One region of the Myroides oncorhynchi genome, then DNA from elsewhere that is predicted to be linked to it. Evidence: riboswitches for the same ligand, from Rfam matches in the RefSeq annotation. Region 1 holds a riboswitch; each other region holds the start of a gene.
What was found. Region 1 has a riboswitch for cobalamin ahead of LNQ81_RS10185 (acyl-CoA thioesterase). Riboswitches for the same ligand answer to the same signal wherever they lie in the genome.

Region 1 (6,315 bases):
TGTGTTTAACATAGTGCTATTGACATCTGTATGGAAACCTAAATTCTTATGTTGTTTTAAGATCATTACCACCTCTTCTAGTGCTGTATTACCCGCTCGCTCGCCGATACCATTGATCGTACACTCTATTTGTCTAGCTCCATTCATAATACCTGCTATAGAATTGGCTGTTGCCATTCCTAAATCATTGTGACAGTGACATGATAAGATTACATTCTCTATTCCCTTGACGTGTTCTTTTAGATATTTAATTTTGTTACCATAGTCAGTAGGTAAGCAGTACCCTGTTGTATCAGGGATATTGATAACAGTAGCCCCTGCTTGTATTACTGCTTCACAAACCTTAGCTAGATAAGGATTATCTGTCCTTCCTGCATCCTCCGCATAGAATTCTATATCCTGGACATATTTTTTTGCATAGGCTACAGCTTCACTGGCTCTACCTATTATTTCCTCTTGTGTAGAGTTAAACTTGTATTTAATATGCGAATCAGAAGTACCTATACCTGTATGTATTCTAGGCTTATGAGCGTATTCTAATGCTTTTACAGCTGAATCGATATCTTTAGTATTGGCACGTGTTAGGGCACATATCTTAGCATTCTTTACTATTTTACTGATGGCTTGTACAGCTTCAAAGTCACCTGGACTAGAAATAGGAAAGCCTGCCTCGATAACATCGACTCCTAACTCATCGAGTTGGTAAGCAATCTCTAGTTTTTGTTTTTTATCTAACTTACAACCAGGTACTTGTTCTCCGTCTCTTAATGTGGTGTCAAAAATCTCAATTTTTTCAGTTTTCATATTTTTAGTGTTTTAAATAACTTTAAACAAAAGTGTATAAAAGCTTTTCACTATCTTTAAAAAAAAGTTAAAAACTACAATGTTAAAATGTGGTTTTTGTAATATAAGTTGTTGTTTTATAATTATTTAAAGTATTTTTTGTTACAATGTCAAATTGGGGGAAAGACTGGTTATTTGTATTGATAAAATCACTGACAAGGTCAGAGAAACGTCAATTCACATTATATGTAAACAGATTGCAGAACAATGCGGATGCTAAATTCATCTCGTTATTTAATGCTATGGATAAAATGGAGGAGTATGACGAGCAGTATATTCTCAAACAAAAAATCACAAGCAAACAGCAATTATCTAATTTAAAAGCAAATCTATACAAGGCTATCTTAGTGAGTCTGCGTATGAATCCTAGTAGAAAAAATGTCAGAATACAAATACGTGAACAACTTGATTTCGCTACTATTCTATATCAAAAAGGACTACATAAACAGGGATTAAAAATATTAGATAAGGCAAAACAAATCGCATTAGACGTAGAAGAGAAGAGCCTTGCTTTAGAAATTATAGAGTTAGAGAAAGTTATCGAATCTCAGTATATCACACGTAGTATCACTGGTCGTGCGGATGAACTGATTGCCCAATCTAATGAGCTTATCATTCAGAATTATTATGCAACGAAGTTATCTAACTTATCGCTAAAGTATTATAATGAGATGCTTACTTCTGGATATGCAAAGAGTGAGGATGAAAAACAAGAACTAATCGCCAGGTTTAGTGATCAATTATTAGATATTAATATTGAGTTGCTAAATTTTAGAGAGAAGCTGTGGTACTTTAAAGCGCATGTATGGTTGTGTTTCTTGATACAAGATTATCGCAATGCTTATAAATATGCTAAGTTATGGGTAGCGTTATTTTACGACCACCCAAAGATGATATTAAGTCACCCAATATGGTACCTTAAGGGAAATTCGTATCTATTTAAAATACTGCTACTATTTAAGTCGGTAGACAAATATATTTATTGGAACAATAGACTAGAAGAACAATTGACAAGCGAGAACTTCCCACAATCAGAGAATATTAATTCACAGGCATTCTTATTGCAGTTTAGCAACAAACTGAATATCGAATTTATACAGCAGACATATAGTGGAAGTACAATCTTTGTAAAACAACTGCAACGAGGGATCAATGAATATAGTAATATGATAGATGAGCACCACTTTCATATTCTATATTTTAAAGTAGCTTCATTGTACTTTGGGTATAAGAAATATGAAGATTCCTTAGCCTATACAGCACGTATTTTAGCGAATACTGACTATACGGTACAGGAAGATTTGCTGTTTCACACCCGTATTTTATCGTTAATGGCACAATTCGAATCAGGACAAGATCAACACTATGAAGACTTTATCAAAGCGAATAGAAACTTGATGAAAAAGATGAAAAACAAGACTGAGATACACGACACTTTTATGAAGTTATTTGAGGGACTTTTAGGATCGTCATCTAAAGAGCAAGTTGTTGTCTTAAAGGAGTTTGTCGAAAAGATGGAACTGCTGTATGACAATAAGTTTTATATCCGTAGTATTCTGTATATCGATGTGCTAAATTGGGCTAAAAGGAAACTAAGTTAATAAGGTAATATCACATTAAGTAAAATAGAAAGCCACGCATACTGTGAAGTTGTTGTGGCTTTGTTTGTTAAAAAAGGCTTGCTTGTATCAAAAGAATTACTATCTTCGCCTCTGTATTAGAGTAATAATACAGTATTAATTCCAGAGAATAGGTTATACTTAGTTGTATATGAAAAGGGAATCGTGTGAGAATCACGAACTGTCGCGCAACTGTAAGTAACATGCTAGTTTTTATCCTAGTGATCCACTGTTATGATTTAAGATAATGGGAAGGACGATAAAAGCTGTTACAAGTCAGGAGACCTGCCTTATTCTGTTTTATAGACTATGCTTTCGCGGTTTAGAGCTTCATGTCAAGTTGGAATGTGTTAATTCATTCATCCTATAAGTTGTATCTAGGATAAGCACATTGTATCTTTTCATTTTAATCCAAACCATTTTATCGAATAGCACACAGATAAGTTATTATCAGGTCTATATTATTGTTACAATACTGTAGGACTAACAAGCATAATGATGTTATTAGAAGCAGATATAGAAGAGCGCAAATTAAAAGCTGTGACCAGTGTGTTTAAAGTAGTATTTCCAGATACTACTAATCACCATAACACGATGTTCGGAGGTCGAGTAATCATGATGATGACTGAGACTGCTTTTATGACTGCAACACGTTTCTGCCGTAAGAGCTTTGTGATCGTTAGCAGTGATAAAATAGATTTTAGACAACCCATACCAGCAGGCTCATTAGTTGAGATGGTAGGAGAGGTAGAGTCTATCGGTAATACGAGTATTCGTATCCGCGTTAATGTGTATAGAGAGAAGATGAAGGAAGAGGAACGCATAAAGGTAGTGACAGGTGTATTCACCCTCGTCGCATTAGATGATAATTTCAAACCGATATCTATATTAGATTAGGTTTTATACAAGTAAATTTTGTAAGCATCTTACATTTTTTAGTTTTTGGTAGGGGGATAGACAGGTTAGTGTCTATCCCCATTTTTTTACGCCTGTTTTAACCTAGAACATGCAATAGAAAAAATAGCAAAAAGTAATTATACAAAATAGGTCTGAATTAGCTCTACAATCATACTATAGTATGATTGTAGAGCTAATGATAGAATTGCTTTGTAGTATTTGGCTAATGTTGATTCTGGATTTAATCAAGTCTTTGAGGTCTAAACATTGGCCTCATTATAGAGATCTAACTCAATGATTTAATCTTTTATAAGAGGTATAATGGATCAATCTCAAAAGTTGTGTTTATGCATAAAGCTTAGTCAATCTGTATAAAAAGAAATCAATATCTCTTACACCTCTAAACTGAGCTCTGAATGCTTTAATTTTGGCATTAAAAGATTCAGCAGAGGCATTAGTACTTCTATTATCAAAATAGTTAAGAATTGTTTTATAATTGATTTGCATTGTATTGATAACAGTGCCGAATTGTTTTAAATTAATCTTCATAACATCATTGTACCAATGAGCCAGTTTAGTATAAGCTACTTCTTTTACTGTGGTTGTGTTATATATTATTCTTAAGTGTTGCGCTACATTATAAGCTTGTTTAATCAAAGGATATTGATTAAATAATATATCTGCTCTTTGTATTTGATTAGTGGTCCATTTACTTGGATCCATAGTTAGTAGATATCTACTCCTTATAAGTAGTTGCTTAGCTGTATCTCCATTATCAAACTCTATTGGAATAAATTGTTTACCTTCTTTTTTAGCTTGTAGGATTAAGTTGTTTTCAATATCTGAAGCATTCCAACGTTCTTGTATTCTAATATCTTGTAATGCTTCATTTACTAGTTTCTGTACATGAAAACGATCTGTTACTTGTGTGGCATTAACAAAGCACTTCGTAACAATTTTTTTCATAGAATTTGCCATATCAAGTGTTATCTCCTTAACTTTAGATCTTGTCTTAGAGGAGATTGTAAGGAGCTTTTCTATAATAGGCTCTACTTTAGTGCCAGAAAAAATGGCTACTATACTCCCTTTCTTTCCTCTACTATACTTGTTTGTAATAATTGTATAGAGCTCACCTTTTGACAAAGCTGTTTCGTCTATTGATAGTTTAGGTCCTATGTTTTCAGGAAAAAGAAGATAGTCTTTAGCGTGTTCTTTATGTTCCCAAGCTTGAAAATCACTTAGTGAATCTTTGTATTGGCGTTGTAGTTTTTTACCATCAATATTAAAGAAACCTCCTATTGTATGACAATCACTTGCCTTAGTATCTATTAATTTCTTTTAAAAAAGAGGCAAACTCATCAGTTAAACGAGTGCCTTTTGCTACTAGATTCCAATCTCTCTGTACTAATTCGCGAGTAGTTTTATCTAACCAACGACGTCGCTTGACATGAAGATAAACACTATTTCCTCGTAATGGAAAGTCTTGTATTGTGGTTTCATTATGAAACCCATGACCTATAAGAATACGGTCTTTCGCTTCATCTGGGACTCTATTAAATTCTTCAAAATATAGGTGCATTGTTTCACCTTGTTTTATCGTTTTTACTAAATCAAAATGTTCTACTAAAAACTCAGGTAAAATCATTTTTATAAACTCAATATAGTTTTCCACGTTTATTATTTATCATTACAAAGATCTGTAGTTTTTAATTCACACACAACTTTTGAGATTGATCCGGTATAATCTTAAAAACACTAAATTCTTTTTTACTTTTTGATTAAAATATAAAATGTATCTCCGTTTAGTGTCATACTGATAATTTATAGGTTAAAGGAACTGATCATGTAAACAAGTAACTAGTTAATATACAGTAATTGTAAAAATTGGTATTATCTAGTTTAATGGGATAATTACAACATTATACCCTCTTATTACATCAAACGGACATACATAAAATATAATCCTTTATAAAGTTTTTTTTAAGTTTTACTTCTTTTTTTTAGATATGAAGCTCTTTAAAGACCTATAATGAGCTCGTTTCTGAAAAAAAGATGTCATTTTTTATGAGTGCTTTTATTTTAATGTATTGATTTGTATTGTTTTATTTGTTTTTTGTAAACAATGAATAGTTTATTGATATACTCTTGAAGCCTTATAAATACTAGTTTATCCCAGAATCAGCAATAGACAGATAAACGAAAAGCAATTATACAAGATAGGTCTGAATTAGTGATTTCAGCATACTATAGTATGGTTATAGAGCTAATAAAAGAACTATAAAGTAGAATTACTTTGTAGTATTTGGCTAATGCTGATTCTGGGTTTATTTGTAATTCCTTCGACACTTGGTGGAGAATAAGCCGCATATAGTGGGGAAAAGAGGTTATTATTTGAAGGAGTATCCTTTTATTGACCAATTATTGTCCTTTTAGTGTTTACTGAGATTGTATCAAAGCCTTGTTTGTTTTGACATATAATGTCTGGGATTTAATAAGAGGAGTAGGTAGCTTTGAGGTTACTATCAATAAATATTTAAAAGATAACTAAATGAAAGCATTATTTAAGTCAACACTATTAGTAGTCATCGTAACTCTTTCTACCTTAGGGTATGGTCAGATGACACCTGGTGGTAGTGCTCTTAGGCAGAGCAGAATGAAATTTTTAGGAACAGATAATATTAAGAGTATCCTTAAAAAGAATGAGAATACATCGTTTATACGTTATTTCAATGGTGGTTTTGAGTTAGACTCTACTCGTTCTTGGACGAATAGAGTTATCTATACTGGTACTGTATTAGATGATAATAAGTACGAATTAAAATCTGAGGTATATCAGAGAGATTTGGATACTAAAGAAGAAACTCTGTATATGGAAAGAGTTAGAACTTATAATAATAAAAAAGAAAAAGGATCTATACTTGTTACTAAGCAGTTTTTGATAGATGGATTAGTAGAA
Region 2 (6,315 bases), 420 kb from region 1:
AGTATTGAGTTTTAAAATTTAAATAAATGAACATACACAAAGAGGGAAAAGGTTCTATTCTAGTAGCATTGATTAGTTGTTTTGTATTGAATCTGTTGTCATATATTTTTATTAGTGAACAGTGGGTAATAATACAAGGTATAATCTTATTACTGACAATAGGGATTACAGGATGGGTGATTTCTTTTTTTAGAATACCCAAAAGAACATTGTTAGAAGGAGATAGTTTAATATTAGCTCCCTGTGATGGAAAGGTGGTAGTGATAGAAGAGGTTGAGCCTGACGAATATTTCACCCAAAGGAGATTACAGATTTCAGTCTTTATGAGCGTGTTTAATGTTCATGTCAATCGCAACCCTATAGAAGGAGAAGTAATGTATAGCCAATACCATAAAGGAAAAAATCTAGTGGCTTGGCATCCTAAGTCGTCAACAGCGAATGAACGACATACTGTAGTCTATCAACATCAAAATGGAGAAGAAGTATTAGCAAAACAAATAGCAGGAGCCTTGGCTAACAGAATAGTTAATTATCTTACTATTGGTACTGTAGTGAAGCAGAGTGAAGAAATGGGTTTTATTAAGTTTGGATCTAGAGTGGATTTGTTATTGCCTTTAGATGTAAAGGTTAATGTAAAATTAGGAGATAATGTCAAAAGTGGTATAACTACTTTAGCCAAGTGGAAGTGATTAGTTGTCACAAAGAGAAAACCACCATTAGAATTACTAGTGGTGGTTTCTTTAACCCAGAATCAGCGTTAACCATATATTACAAAGTAATTCTACTTCATAGTTCTTTCATTAGCTCTTTAATCATACTATAGTATGCTGAAATCACTAATTCAGACCTATTTTTTACAATTCCTTTTCGCTTATATGTCTAACGCGTATTCCGGGTTTAGTTTATAAATTATTTGACGAACTTATAATATCTCGCTCCTAATAGATGAGGGATAGATGATTCGATATAATCTAGTACGAACTCATTAGAGGCTGTTCTAATCGCTGTTTTTTGTTCTTTTTTGTGTAGTGCAACATAGGTATTGAAGTCAATCGCTTCTGATTGTTTCAAAGTTTTGAAGATAGAAGTCTTAGGCAATCCTTCTTGCCAAGTACTTTGAACTTCTGCTTCGAATACTTTAGACTTAGAACCTGAACCATAAGCAATAAATCCTAATGTACTGTCTATTAAGTTTTCTTTCGTATCTGCGAAGTGTGTAAGAGTAGATAACAACCCTAAGAAGATAGAGCCTGTATAGATGTTCCCTACATCACCAGATGCTAGTTCTGATGGAGATATCTTGCTATTTACGATTTGCATATACTCCTCTGATTTGGCAAAAGCTTTGATTTGGTCTTTAGCATTATCAGCAGTTCTGTCTATTAAAGTAGGATTCTCTTGTAATACAATCTCGTGGAATGTTCTACGTCCTTGAAAACAATATGGAAGGTGCATTAAGATTGCTTTCCAATCTTGATATACTTTTTTGTTTTGTTTACTATTTAGCTTCTTAAAGTGTGTGTAAGCTTCCGTAATTCGGTTGATATAACACTCGTTAGAATATTGACCTTCGAATACAGGTTGGTCCTTGTGAATAGAGATTTCTGTTTCTTCTATTCCATGCCAAGCTTCATTTGTAGCGTTACCTGTGATAGATTGTTTCTCTATAGAATGATATGGTTTAAAGAAGTCAAATACACTATCTGTAGCAACTCCTGTCTGACCTATAAAAGCTAGGACACGAGGGTTAACAGTGATTAATAAAGCAATAGCACCTGCTCCTTGAGTATATTCTCCTGTAGAGGCAAGGTCATATTTTGCGTAATCAGTAGCAATAACAATCGCTTTTTTCGTAGGATTTGCTTTGATAAAGTCAATTGCGTTTTGCATGGCATCTACAGCACCAATACAAGCAAAGGTATGATCTACAGCATCACAGTTTCTGAAAGTCCCTTGACCATAGATTTGCTCTAACAGTCCTAGTGTATAAGAGGCAATAGGTTTAGAGTTGTCTAATCCACTCTCTGTACCTACGTAGATCTTAGCTATATCTTGAGGTAATACAGTAGGGTTATCTTGAAGTAAGCTATAAGCAGCATTGGCAGCCATCGTGATGACATCTTGATAAGTATCTAATAGTGCCATCTTCTGTAATCCTAGTCCTTTAGTCAGTTTTAAAGGTTCGATATTACGTGCTATGGCTAATGTATCTATAGGAAGGTGAATTTTAGGGATAAAGTATGCTAAACTATCTATTCCGACTTTCATTTTAATCTGGTATTTAAGTGAACCGTAAAATTACAGGCATTTGGAATAAATAACTAGATAAAATGAATAAAGTTTGTCATATAATATGGGATTGTTGGTTGGAAGTTGATGATTTTGTTGAGTGCAATGTTTAAATGGAGAAATAATATAAACGAGAAATGCCCTCTATATTAGAGAGCATTTCTTGTTTATATTTTTGCTATTGATCTTATAAATTAATCGTTAGGTCATCCATACAGAAGTAAGCAGGCGTATTCATCCAGTAACTATCTCCATCTGAACTAGCCATCTTAAAGTAGACTTTATTAACTTTTCCTAGAGGTTTTAAGTCTGCTTTTACCCATTGTTTTACTATTCCAGGAGCATCAGCTTGTCTAAAGTCAGAAAGCATAACTTCTACTTCTCCTGTTTGTTTACCATCTTTGTCCATTCCTACAACGATTAGTTTAAACCAATCTTTTCTTTCATAGGTATGTGCCTTAGCAAAACCATCCCCATTGGTCATAGATAAGACTGCATAGGTATTATTAGTAAAATAAGCATGGTCAAAAGTGTGTTCTGTACCTTCGCTAAAAGACATAAAAGCACCAGAGTTATTACTCGTAGATGTAAAGGCTACGGCAAATGTAGAAGAGTTGTTGTTACCTCCATTTTTCTTATCGTGGTCACCATAATATACACTAGATTGGTTAGTATATCCCGCCTCTTCTTTATTGTTCCACTGAGAGATAGCAATTCCTCCAGATGCAAATCCGTAACCAGAAGTCGTCATATTAAATGTTAGCCCTGTTACTTTATCTACGTATCCAGTATATTTAGCAGGAGTAGAACCATCATAGTGAGGATATAGATTCTCTCCATAAGAAGTAGGACCTGCTAAAAAATCTCTTTCTACATCTTCGAAAGTAATTGTATGAGTAGGAGTTACCTTCACATCGTTATCACTACTACATGAGTATGTTAGTCCTGCTATAAGTAACAAGCTAAACAAGTGAGTTAGTTTTTGGTTTAAACGTTTCATTGTTATTTAAATATGTATAAGGCGAGTATTAGAAGTGTGTAGGATACCTAAAAAGATAGATAAATGACATCACCCCTGATTCCCGCAGGTTATTAGTCTTGTTAACTTTGGTAGGTACTCTGACTTATATTGCTATTTCCATCAAGGAGTATAACTATACTTACAGTAGCGGGTCTGTTTAGGATTTGCACCTAATTCCCCTTTTCATCTCTAAAGGCGAAGGCAATTAGTGAATCCGAAATTAAGAGTGCTAAAGTAGATAAATAGTTGATTAGATAGTTGGATTGTTGTTAATTTAACTTAATTGTTTTTTAAGTGATTGTATATCAGTTATTGTTTTTACTAGGACTAGGTTCTTTAAGAATATTATTTGTGGTTAGAAGTTGTATAAAGGATATAGAAATACCGTTTAAATACGCTAATTTTGCACCAAATATCAAGATAATGAAAGACTCTAAAAAAACGCAGAAGAAATTACATGAACGCAATAAGCATCAACAGTTATATGACTTTGATAAGTTGAAACGTGTGGTGCCAGAGTTAGAGGCTTTCATCATTAAGAATCCATCAGGAATAGACACTATTGATTTTGCATTGCCAGAAGCAGTTGTATTACTTAATAAGGCTATCTTGATGAAGGATTATAAGATCACGTTTTGGGATATGCCTAAGACGAATCTATGTCCACCTATCCCAGGTCGTGCTGATTATATACATTATATAGCTGATTTATTAGCAGAAGGTAATAATGGACAAGTGCCTACAGGGACAGGAGTAAAGGTGTTAGATCTAGGGATAGGAGCTAATGTTATTTATCCTATCATAGGTGTAGCAGAATATGGATGGGAGTTCGTAGGATCTGAGATAGATGTAGTCTCTTTAAAAACGGCAAATCATATCATAACAAATAACCCACATCTAAACAGTAATGTAACTATTCGCCAGCAAGTAAGTAAGCGAAATATTCTAAAGAATATAGTAGGAGAAAGAGAGTACTTTGATTTAGTAATCTGTAACCCTCCTTTCTTTAAATCTAGAGAAGAGGTGTTAGCTAAGACTACTCAGAAGCTTAGAAACTTAGGAAAACAGGTTGTAGGAAAACCAGTACAGAACTTCAGTGGGCAGAATAATGAACTATGGTGTGATGGAGGAGAACTCGCTTTTATAACTAATTATATTTATGAGAGTAAACACTTTAAGAGACAAGCTGTATGGTTCACAACATTGGTCTCTAATAAAGAGCATTTAAAACCGTTACAGTCCTTACTTAAGAAGTCAGAAACAAAGGAAGTACGCGTGATAAATATGGAACAAGGAAATAAAGTTAGCCGTATATTGGCTTGGAAATATTAAGAGAAAGGTGTTCGCTATGAGCACCTTTTGTTTTTTGGTTAATTACGCGCTAGTGTATGAATATTGATTTCTTGTTTAAAAAGGAGTACATAAATCACAATCGGTATAGTTTTTGTAAAATTTGATTACATTTACTTTAATTTTAAGATTGTTTTTTATGCGATTCACCATGCCGAATATTCGCTTTTTTATTTTGTTGATGCTGGTTTTTACCACTGGTTTTACTTGGGCTAAATCAAAGAAACCTGCTGCTAAAACTCCTGAGCAAGTTGAGGTAATACGCACAGTAGTGGTCGTTATGGAAAAGACGCCTGTTATTAGTTTTAATGATACGTTGTTTAACGTCTATGGCAATATCGGTTCGTTTACTTCAAAGCAGCGAGCTAAATCAATAGAACGCAAGATAGATGCCTTAGCGGAGAATTATCAGTTTGCTGGAGATTCTATTCGATTAGTGGATACAGGTAATTATTTAAATCTAATGTATCAGAACGAGATTCTGATGAGCGTAGATAGTATACAAGCTGCACAAGAGAGTAAAACGAAAGCACAGGCAGCACAATATTATAAGAATCAGATTATATCTGCGGTAGAATTACAAAAAGAAAATACAAGTTGGCAACAGATATTGATTCAAGTTGCGGGGACAGTAGGTATTATAATTGTTGAGTTCTTTATTCTTAAAGGAATACGATACTTCTATAGAAGATGTAAAGTCGCTATCTGGAAACAAAGAGGTAAGAAGATTAAAGGAATATTCGGTATTATCGATGATCATAGAGCGATGCTTACTACTATCTCAATAGCGAAAGTAATTAAGTTTTTAGTCGTTTTAATCTTCTTGTATTTAGGGTTATTAGCAGTCTTTAAATTATTCCCTTATACAAAACATATCTCGGATCAACTTTTAGAATATGTCTTATCACCTCTTCGTTCAGTAGGTAAGAGTGTGAAAGCATATATGCCTAAATTATTCACGATAGCAGTAATAGTATTTATCTTTAAATACATCCAAAAGTTCATACGATCTCTAGCAGAGAAGATAGCAACAAATAAAATAACAATTAAAGGGTTTTATCCTGATTGGGCAATGCCGACTTATAATCTTATCAGTGGCTTGTTATTTATCTTTATGTTTATATTGATTTTCCCTTATCTACCTAATTCAGATTCACAAATATTTCAGGGAGTATCCGTATTTGCAGGTATTATGTTATCACTGGGATCAACATCAGTCATTGGAAATTTAGTTGCGGGGTTAGTTATAACGTATATGCGACCTTTTAAGTTAGGCGATCGAATTAAGTTAGGTGAATTTACAGGAGATGTATTAGAGAAGACAGCATTAGTGACTAGGATAAAGACTCCTAAAAACGAAGTTATCACTATACCTAACTCTAATATTATGTCTGCTCAGACGGTAAATTATACGCAGTCAGCTAAAGAACATGGCTTAATATTATACTTAACTATAGGTGCTGGATATCATGTACCTTGGCAAAAGGTACACGAGATGCTATATGAGATAGCGAATAGAACGGAGCATGTGTTAAAACGTCAAAAGCCATTTATCTTACAGGATCAGTTTAGAGATTTTTATGTAGACTATCAATTGAACGTATATATTAAAGAAGCTAAACTTAGTGCAAAGGTTTATTCTGATTTGCGTCAGC
Region 3 (6,315 bases), 690 kb from region 1:
ATTTATAAAAGCATTGTTTGGCAACCTCACTCCCTTAAATACTAACGAGTCTTCCTTAATCCACATAGGATAATAGCTTTGATCGTGAAACTGATTCTTAGGTTTATACCCTTCCTCGCCTTGGTTATTCTTATACTTGATATAGTTTTTTATATTACCTAAAGGTTCACTAGTTGGTCTAAAGAAGGTCATCTCATAATCACGTACTGTCTTAGCATTCTTATACTCACTACCAGCTATCTCATACCATTCATCATTAGGTAATCCGTCTCCATTTTTATCAAAAGACACTAATATTATACCTGGTTCTGAGCTATTAGTAAACGCATTACCTAATACAGAGAAGTCACGTTGTCCTTTGACATTATTTATAGGCTCTGCAAACCCCATCACGATATACCCTCCAAATCCTCCTAACGATATTACATCCGGTTTTTTACCCGAGATAGCCTTAAGAGCTTTGCCCTTCATCGTCTCTTGTGTATCTCCTTCTTCATATTTAGGTAATATATTAACGAACTGACCTGGAGCAGGATGGAAGTCAAACACCTTAGTTACATCACTATAATCATAACTTATAGATCCTCCCTCACCTTCCGGTTCCTTTACATCAGAGCTACTATCACTAGAACATCCGATAAATGTAATCGCAGATAAGCATAATGTCGCCATTAAGCTTAATCTAATTTTTGTTGTCTTCATTATTTAGTTGTTGGTATTATTTCTTTATAAATGCTATATGAGCAGGAATATTCCCACCAGTTGTTTTCCATTTCAACATCCCCTCAGGAGAGAAACAGTACACAAAACCTGTCCCAACATAATCCTGAGCATCTGTCATAAATATCTCCTTTGTCTCAGGATTCACAGCTATACCATAAGGTATCTGTATCTTCTTATCTGTACCGTCTTTAATGATATTGTCTGTAATCACTTTTTTAGTCAGTGTATTCAGTATTCCATAGGTAACCCTATTAGCACCTGTATTGTGTTTATAAGACGTAGCATAGTAATAAAGCTTATCATCATCCATCGTCATGTTAGATACTGGTATATCGAGCTGTTGCTTCACCTTATCTGTATTCGAGTCTATCACATATAGATTAGGTTCTGCATTATAATAATCCCCCCTTGATGACACATAAATATCTCCTGCCTTATCTATCTGCATACGATGTAAGTTTATCGCTACATCAATCTTCTTTGTCTCTGTGAAGCTAGGTATATCTATCACGGACACGGTCGTATCATAGTTTGGCACGCGATATCCTCCCGAATTAGCTACATAAAGTTTATTGCCTTTAATAACAATCTCTTCAGGTTGATAACCTACAGTTACTCTTCTCGTAACTTCTAAGGATAAAGTATCTATCTCAGCAACGAATCCCTTCTCTGCATTCGGATTTATCTCTACCTTACCTGCATACGAACTCACATAAGCCTTACCATCCTTGAAAGCCAAGTAACGACAGTTAGGCACGTGTATTTGCTTAATATGTTTACCTGTCTCTACATCGAATACCTCGATGAAGTTAGACACATTGATAGTCGCATATACTTTCTTACCGTAGATCTTGATATCATTACCTACATCTCCTAGTTCTTTTGTTATATTGGGATTGCGCTCTGAGAATATATCCCTCGTATACGTTCCTGTATGATATTCAAACATATCTATAGAAGCTCTGTTCATACCCATATTCCCTTCATTCAACAAATAGAATCCACTGTATCTCTCAGTGCTAACAGGGATAGACACATCAGAACTATCTGATAAGAATATCATCTCATCTTTTCGACAACTTACCACTGCTAACAAAACAGTAGTGAGCATAATTATATTTTTAAATCTCATATATCAAAGCTTAAAGTGAAACGGAAGTTGCGCCCAGGCATAGGGAAGTTGCTCACTACCTCATAGTACTGATTAGCGATATTGTTAGCTTCTACACTAGCCTTAAATCTATAATCACGCCATTTGAAACTTTTTAATAATGACACATCGTGTGTGTACCAAGGTTGTATTTCGTTTCGCTTAATATTATTTTTATTACCATTATAACGTTCCCCTACATAGATAAAACTATAGTTAAGAGACCAATCTTTATAATCTAAACTCACGATAGAAGAACCAGAATGCCAAGGAGCATAGGGTATTTGATCTCCATAGTATGATGGCTTACCATATAGCGTTTCGCTCTTGTCTTTCGCTACTGTGTATTCATACGTCAGATTAACACCTAATCGCAAGTCTTCCATTAACCTCACAGTAGTTCCTACATTTGTCTCTATCCCATAGTTCTCCACCTTACCTAGATTAGTCATCATCCATCTCATCATACTAGAAGTAGGTGTAGCGATAATCTTATCCGTTATATTAGCGAAGTAAGATTCTAATGACAAATGCACCTCTTCAAACAAAGCATTGTTAAACTGTTTATTATAAGTGAATCCTAAGTTTATCTGCTTAGAAGCCTCTGGTTTTAAGTTAGCAGTACCTAGCTGTGTGTAGTACAAATCATTAAACGTAGGTAATCTATAGATGTACTTATAAAATGAGTGAACCACAAAGTTCTCATCATCCCACGGCTTATAACTCAAGAAGATAGATGGCGCCCAAAATTGACGATCTGGCGCTTCATAATTATAACGTACCTTCTCTTTAGTAAATGTTCCTAAGATATTAGCCTGAGCTTTCACCTTACCTAGATTCACAGAAGTCGCTAACGAAGTTAAAAAGGTATAACGTTCAGGATAAGTAAACGGAGTTCCTTGTCCTATACGAGTAGCATTAAGTTTATTGTATTGTAAGTCCGTAGCTAGAGCCACATCCCATATATCAGTTATCTTATACAGATGTGCAGCTGAGACATAATACTCTTGTTGGAAGTAAGTGTTATCAAATTGAGGATTATAGGTAACCACTTCTCCTTCGAAAGCCACTGTCTTACGAGACAGATAGTGCATCTCATCATAAGCATACTTCCCTTTCAGTTGAAACTGATATCGATCAGAAACAAATCTAGTCCACTCTCCCTGCGCCATAAAGTTCTTATCACTCTGACGTTCATTGATATTTTCAGTCTCTAAAGTGACATCACTCTTCTTAATTACAGCACCTGGAAGACCTCTATCTGATTGATAGTAATAAAGGTTAGCCTGCCAAGTATCTTTATCTGTCTTACCGAACCAACTATTCTCTACACGATAAGCTTTTATATCACTATTCTGCCTGTGACCTATAGTATCATAAGCCACTGTACCATCTATATTATGACGTTTTTGCCTAAACTTATAATCACCATTCGAATAGATATATTCAGCACTGATAGATGTACTAACATTGTCATTAACTTTAATATCTGTACGTACAGATGGATTGACTAACTGTATAGACCCTGCCTTGTATTTAGCTGATACATTTATATCTTTCCCTTCTTCGAATATAGGTTTCTTTGTTTGTAGATAAACTGTAGATGCAGAAGCAAACTCTCTTGCTGATTGGAAGATAGCACTGCGTTGACCATTATATAGTTTTACCGTTTCTATATTATCTAGAGAAAACTTTCCTAAGTCTACTATACCATTCTGAGCATTGCCCACTTGTACCCCATTATAAAACACCCCTACATGATGCGTCCCCATATTACGGACATCTACTGTCTTAAGTCCTCCCATACCACCATAATCTTTAATCTTAACTCCAGCGAAGTATCTAAGAGCATCAGCTACACTATGGCTATTTAAGCGCTCTAGTTTAGCACCATCTAAAGTTTGTACAGGGATTAAATCTTTAAAAACCTCTTTCTGTATCACGATTTCTTTAAGAGAAGTGATACTGTCTTTAGGGCTCTGAGCATATACAGCATAGCTAGCTACACACATCAGAGTAGTTATTGATAGTAATTGCGTTTTGGTCATAATTGTTTTTGGCTTGTTAATCTTGACGATCCAAGAAAACATAAACGCACCAAAACACACTGTCACCAATGTCTAACCTTTTGAACGCTTAATGTCTTATTCCTCGAAAACATCAAAACTTATTGTAGATTGGCGGGTATCCTGACTTGCTCTTAACGAACTTCCTCCTCTCCATAACGACAGAGGATGACTTGATTCATTACATTTATAAGCTTACAGTAGCGGGTCTGTCTAGGATTCTCACCTAATTCCCCCTTAATATCAATTTGATAACCAGTCTTATTGCAAATATATAAAAAAAGGTTAATGGAAAGTATTTAATCTGTTAATGTGTTTTTATTGAAGATAATTTAAACTTTATAGAAAAAAGACATTTGAGATTGATAAGTTTTCAATGCTTGCTTATTCATCCCTTCTTCTAGATTAGGATAGATACGCATTCCACGCTTACCCTCCTTTGTCTCGGTAGAGATAATACCAAGATTCACTAATATCACCTTCGGAAATAAGAAATAGCCCAAATCAGTATCTGTCTTCACACCGATCATCATATAGTCAAACTCATCCCCCACATGATAAGGCACTGTTACTCCTATCTCATTGCGTTGCCAAATAGCAACGAAAAATCCAATCTTCTTAGAAGTAACCTTTGCTTCCCTATAGATAATTCGCTTATCTCCTAATATAAAGCTACACGCACTATACTCATTCTTTTCAGACATCATCTGAACTGAACTAATTATAGTATCATTGCTATAACAGAATACTTTATTTAATGAAGTAATAAGTGATCTGACAAACATATCAAGATATTTATTAATTATTACAAATCTAAATAATCTAAGACTTAATCAATCTCAAAAAGTTTTAGAATAGACTTATTTTCAGAAATGCTATAAAAATAAAAAAGCTCCCCTGCACTAGGAAAGCTTTTCATTGGTCTAACTACTAAACCTTTAGTGCTTGCGCACTTAACAACACAACTACTTTTAGATCCTCTAATTGATGAACATTTAGAGGCCAAAAAAAACCTCCCAACTACATGAGAGGTTCTCTTCTTATTGGCGGTCTGGACGGGACTCGAACCCGCGACCCCATGCGTGACAGGCATGTATTCTAACCAACTGAACTACCAAACCAATAATTTCTTTTCTGTATCGCGTTTATTAGTTAAAACCATCAATCTTGACAATTTTTTAAAAAAAGCTCTCCCGCACTAGGAAAGCTTTTCATTGGTCTAACTACTAAACCTTTAGTGCTTGCGCACTTAACAACACAACTACTTTTCAACCCTCTTTTACAAAATTTTAGAGGGCAAAAAAAGCCATCCCACGTTGTGAGAGGCTCCTTTTAACTGGCGGTCTGGACGGGACTCGAACCCGCGACCCCATGCGTGACAGGCATGTATTCTAACCAACTGAACTACCAAACCAGTATTTTATTCTTAAAAGCATTAATTCTTTAACGGCGACAAAGGTAACTCTTTTTTCTAAACCTCCAAACTTTTTAAAGTTTTTCTTTTTTAAGAGTAGATAAATTAGCGCCTATTTAATCAAGACGCTAATCTCTCTTTTGCGGTCTGGACGGGACTCGAACCCGCGACCCCATGCGTGACAGGCATGTATTCTAACCAACTGAACTACCAAACCTTCGTCATTATTGCTCTAATGCGATGCAAATATACAACCATTTTCTACAGTACCAAATCCACACAATAAAAAAAACAATCTTTTTCTAGCCAATTCCTTTACTAAACTAAAAATCAACCATCTAAAAAGTGATTTATTTTTAATTATTTTTTCACCCTAATCACACAAGTACGCTTTTCACTCAAAAAACCCCCTGATTCCACAAAACCAACTCTCCAAAAAAAACCGTTTCACTAGTAAATTCAATACTTGCACATATTTTATATTACAAAATACACCTTCAAATGTTATAAATAAGCTATATCTCCCTTCGAACTTAATTTATGCCGTCCACTTCTACATACTAACACAACTTTTTTATTGCATATCTCTTCTAATAATTAGATATTTAACTAAATATTGCAAACAATGAATAAAGTACATTGGAAGAAAATAGAGGAGTTTCAATTAGATAAATGGACTGACGAATATGGTTTTACACTCCGACTAGCAAAAGAAAATAAGTGGACCAAAAACTTCACCACTCAAGCTATATTAGAATATAAGAAGTTTATGTACCTCGCTGCAACTTCTGATAAGATGGTATCACCCTCTGATGTCGTTGATGTCGTTTGGCACGAACATTTAGTCTTTACTAAGTCATATAAAAACTTCTGTCTTATACTTGGCAAAACCATAGAGCATATCCCTTCAACACATAATCGTGAAGAATATGATATATTCAAGCAAGCCAAAGAGCATACTA

Region 2: linked by a shared signal. The riboswitch ahead of LNQ81_RS11835 (DUF4465 domain-containing protein) and the one ahead of LNQ81_RS10185 (acyl-CoA thioesterase) in region 1 are both predicted to bind cobalamin.
Region 3: linked by a shared signal. The riboswitch ahead of LNQ81_RS07085 (TonB-dependent receptor) and the one ahead of LNQ81_RS10185 (acyl-CoA thioesterase) in region 1 are both predicted to bind cobalamin.

Annotation. Positions count from the first base shown of each region.
Region 1 covers NZ_JAJJMP010000001.1:2,286,235-2,292,549, forward strand. The annotation lists gene LNQ81_RS10175 (2-isopropylmalate synthase) at 1-804, opposite strand, end outside; gene LNQ81_RS10180 (hypothetical protein) at 951-2,444, shown strand; cobalamin riboswitch at 2,578-2,769, shown strand; gene LNQ81_RS10185 (acyl-CoA thioesterase) at 2,961-3,359, shown strand; gene LNQ81_RS10190 (ISAon1 family transposase) at 3,705-4,688, opposite strand; gene LNQ81_RS10195 (ISAon1 family transposase N-terminal region protein) at 4,678-5,031, opposite strand; gene LNQ81_RS10200 (hypothetical protein) at 5,908-6,315, shown strand, end outside.
Region 2 covers NZ_JAJJMP010000001.1:2,703,854-2,710,168, forward strand. The annotation lists gene LNQ81_RS11825 (phosphatidylserine decarboxylase family protein) at 27-689, shown strand; gene LNQ81_RS11830 (hydroxymethylglutaryl-CoA synthase family protein) at 910-2,268, opposite strand; gene LNQ81_RS11835 (DUF4465 domain-containing protein) at 2,477-3,289, opposite strand; cobalamin riboswitch at 3,382-3,544, opposite strand; gene rlmF (23S rRNA (adenine(1618)-N(6))-methyltransferase RlmF) at 3,734-4,642, shown strand; gene LNQ81_RS11845 (mechanosensitive ion channel family protein) at 4,800-6,315, shown strand, end outside.
Region 3 covers NZ_JAJJMP010000001.1:1,598,968-1,605,282, reverse strand. The annotation lists gene LNQ81_RS07095 (PKD domain-containing protein) at 1-702, opposite strand, end outside; gene LNQ81_RS07090 (YncE family protein) at 719-1,855, opposite strand; gene LNQ81_RS07085 (TonB-dependent receptor) at 1,852-3,921, opposite strand; cobalamin riboswitch at 4,036-4,214, opposite strand; gene LNQ81_RS07080 (MepB family protein) at 4,272-4,724, opposite strand; tRNA gene LNQ81_RS07075 (tRNA-Asp) at 4,984-5,060, opposite strand; tRNA gene LNQ81_RS07070 (tRNA-Asp) at 5,277-5,353, opposite strand; tRNA gene LNQ81_RS07065 (tRNA-Asp) at 5,497-5,570, opposite strand; gene LNQ81_RS07060 (DUF1399 domain-containing protein) at 5,979-6,315, shown strand, end outside.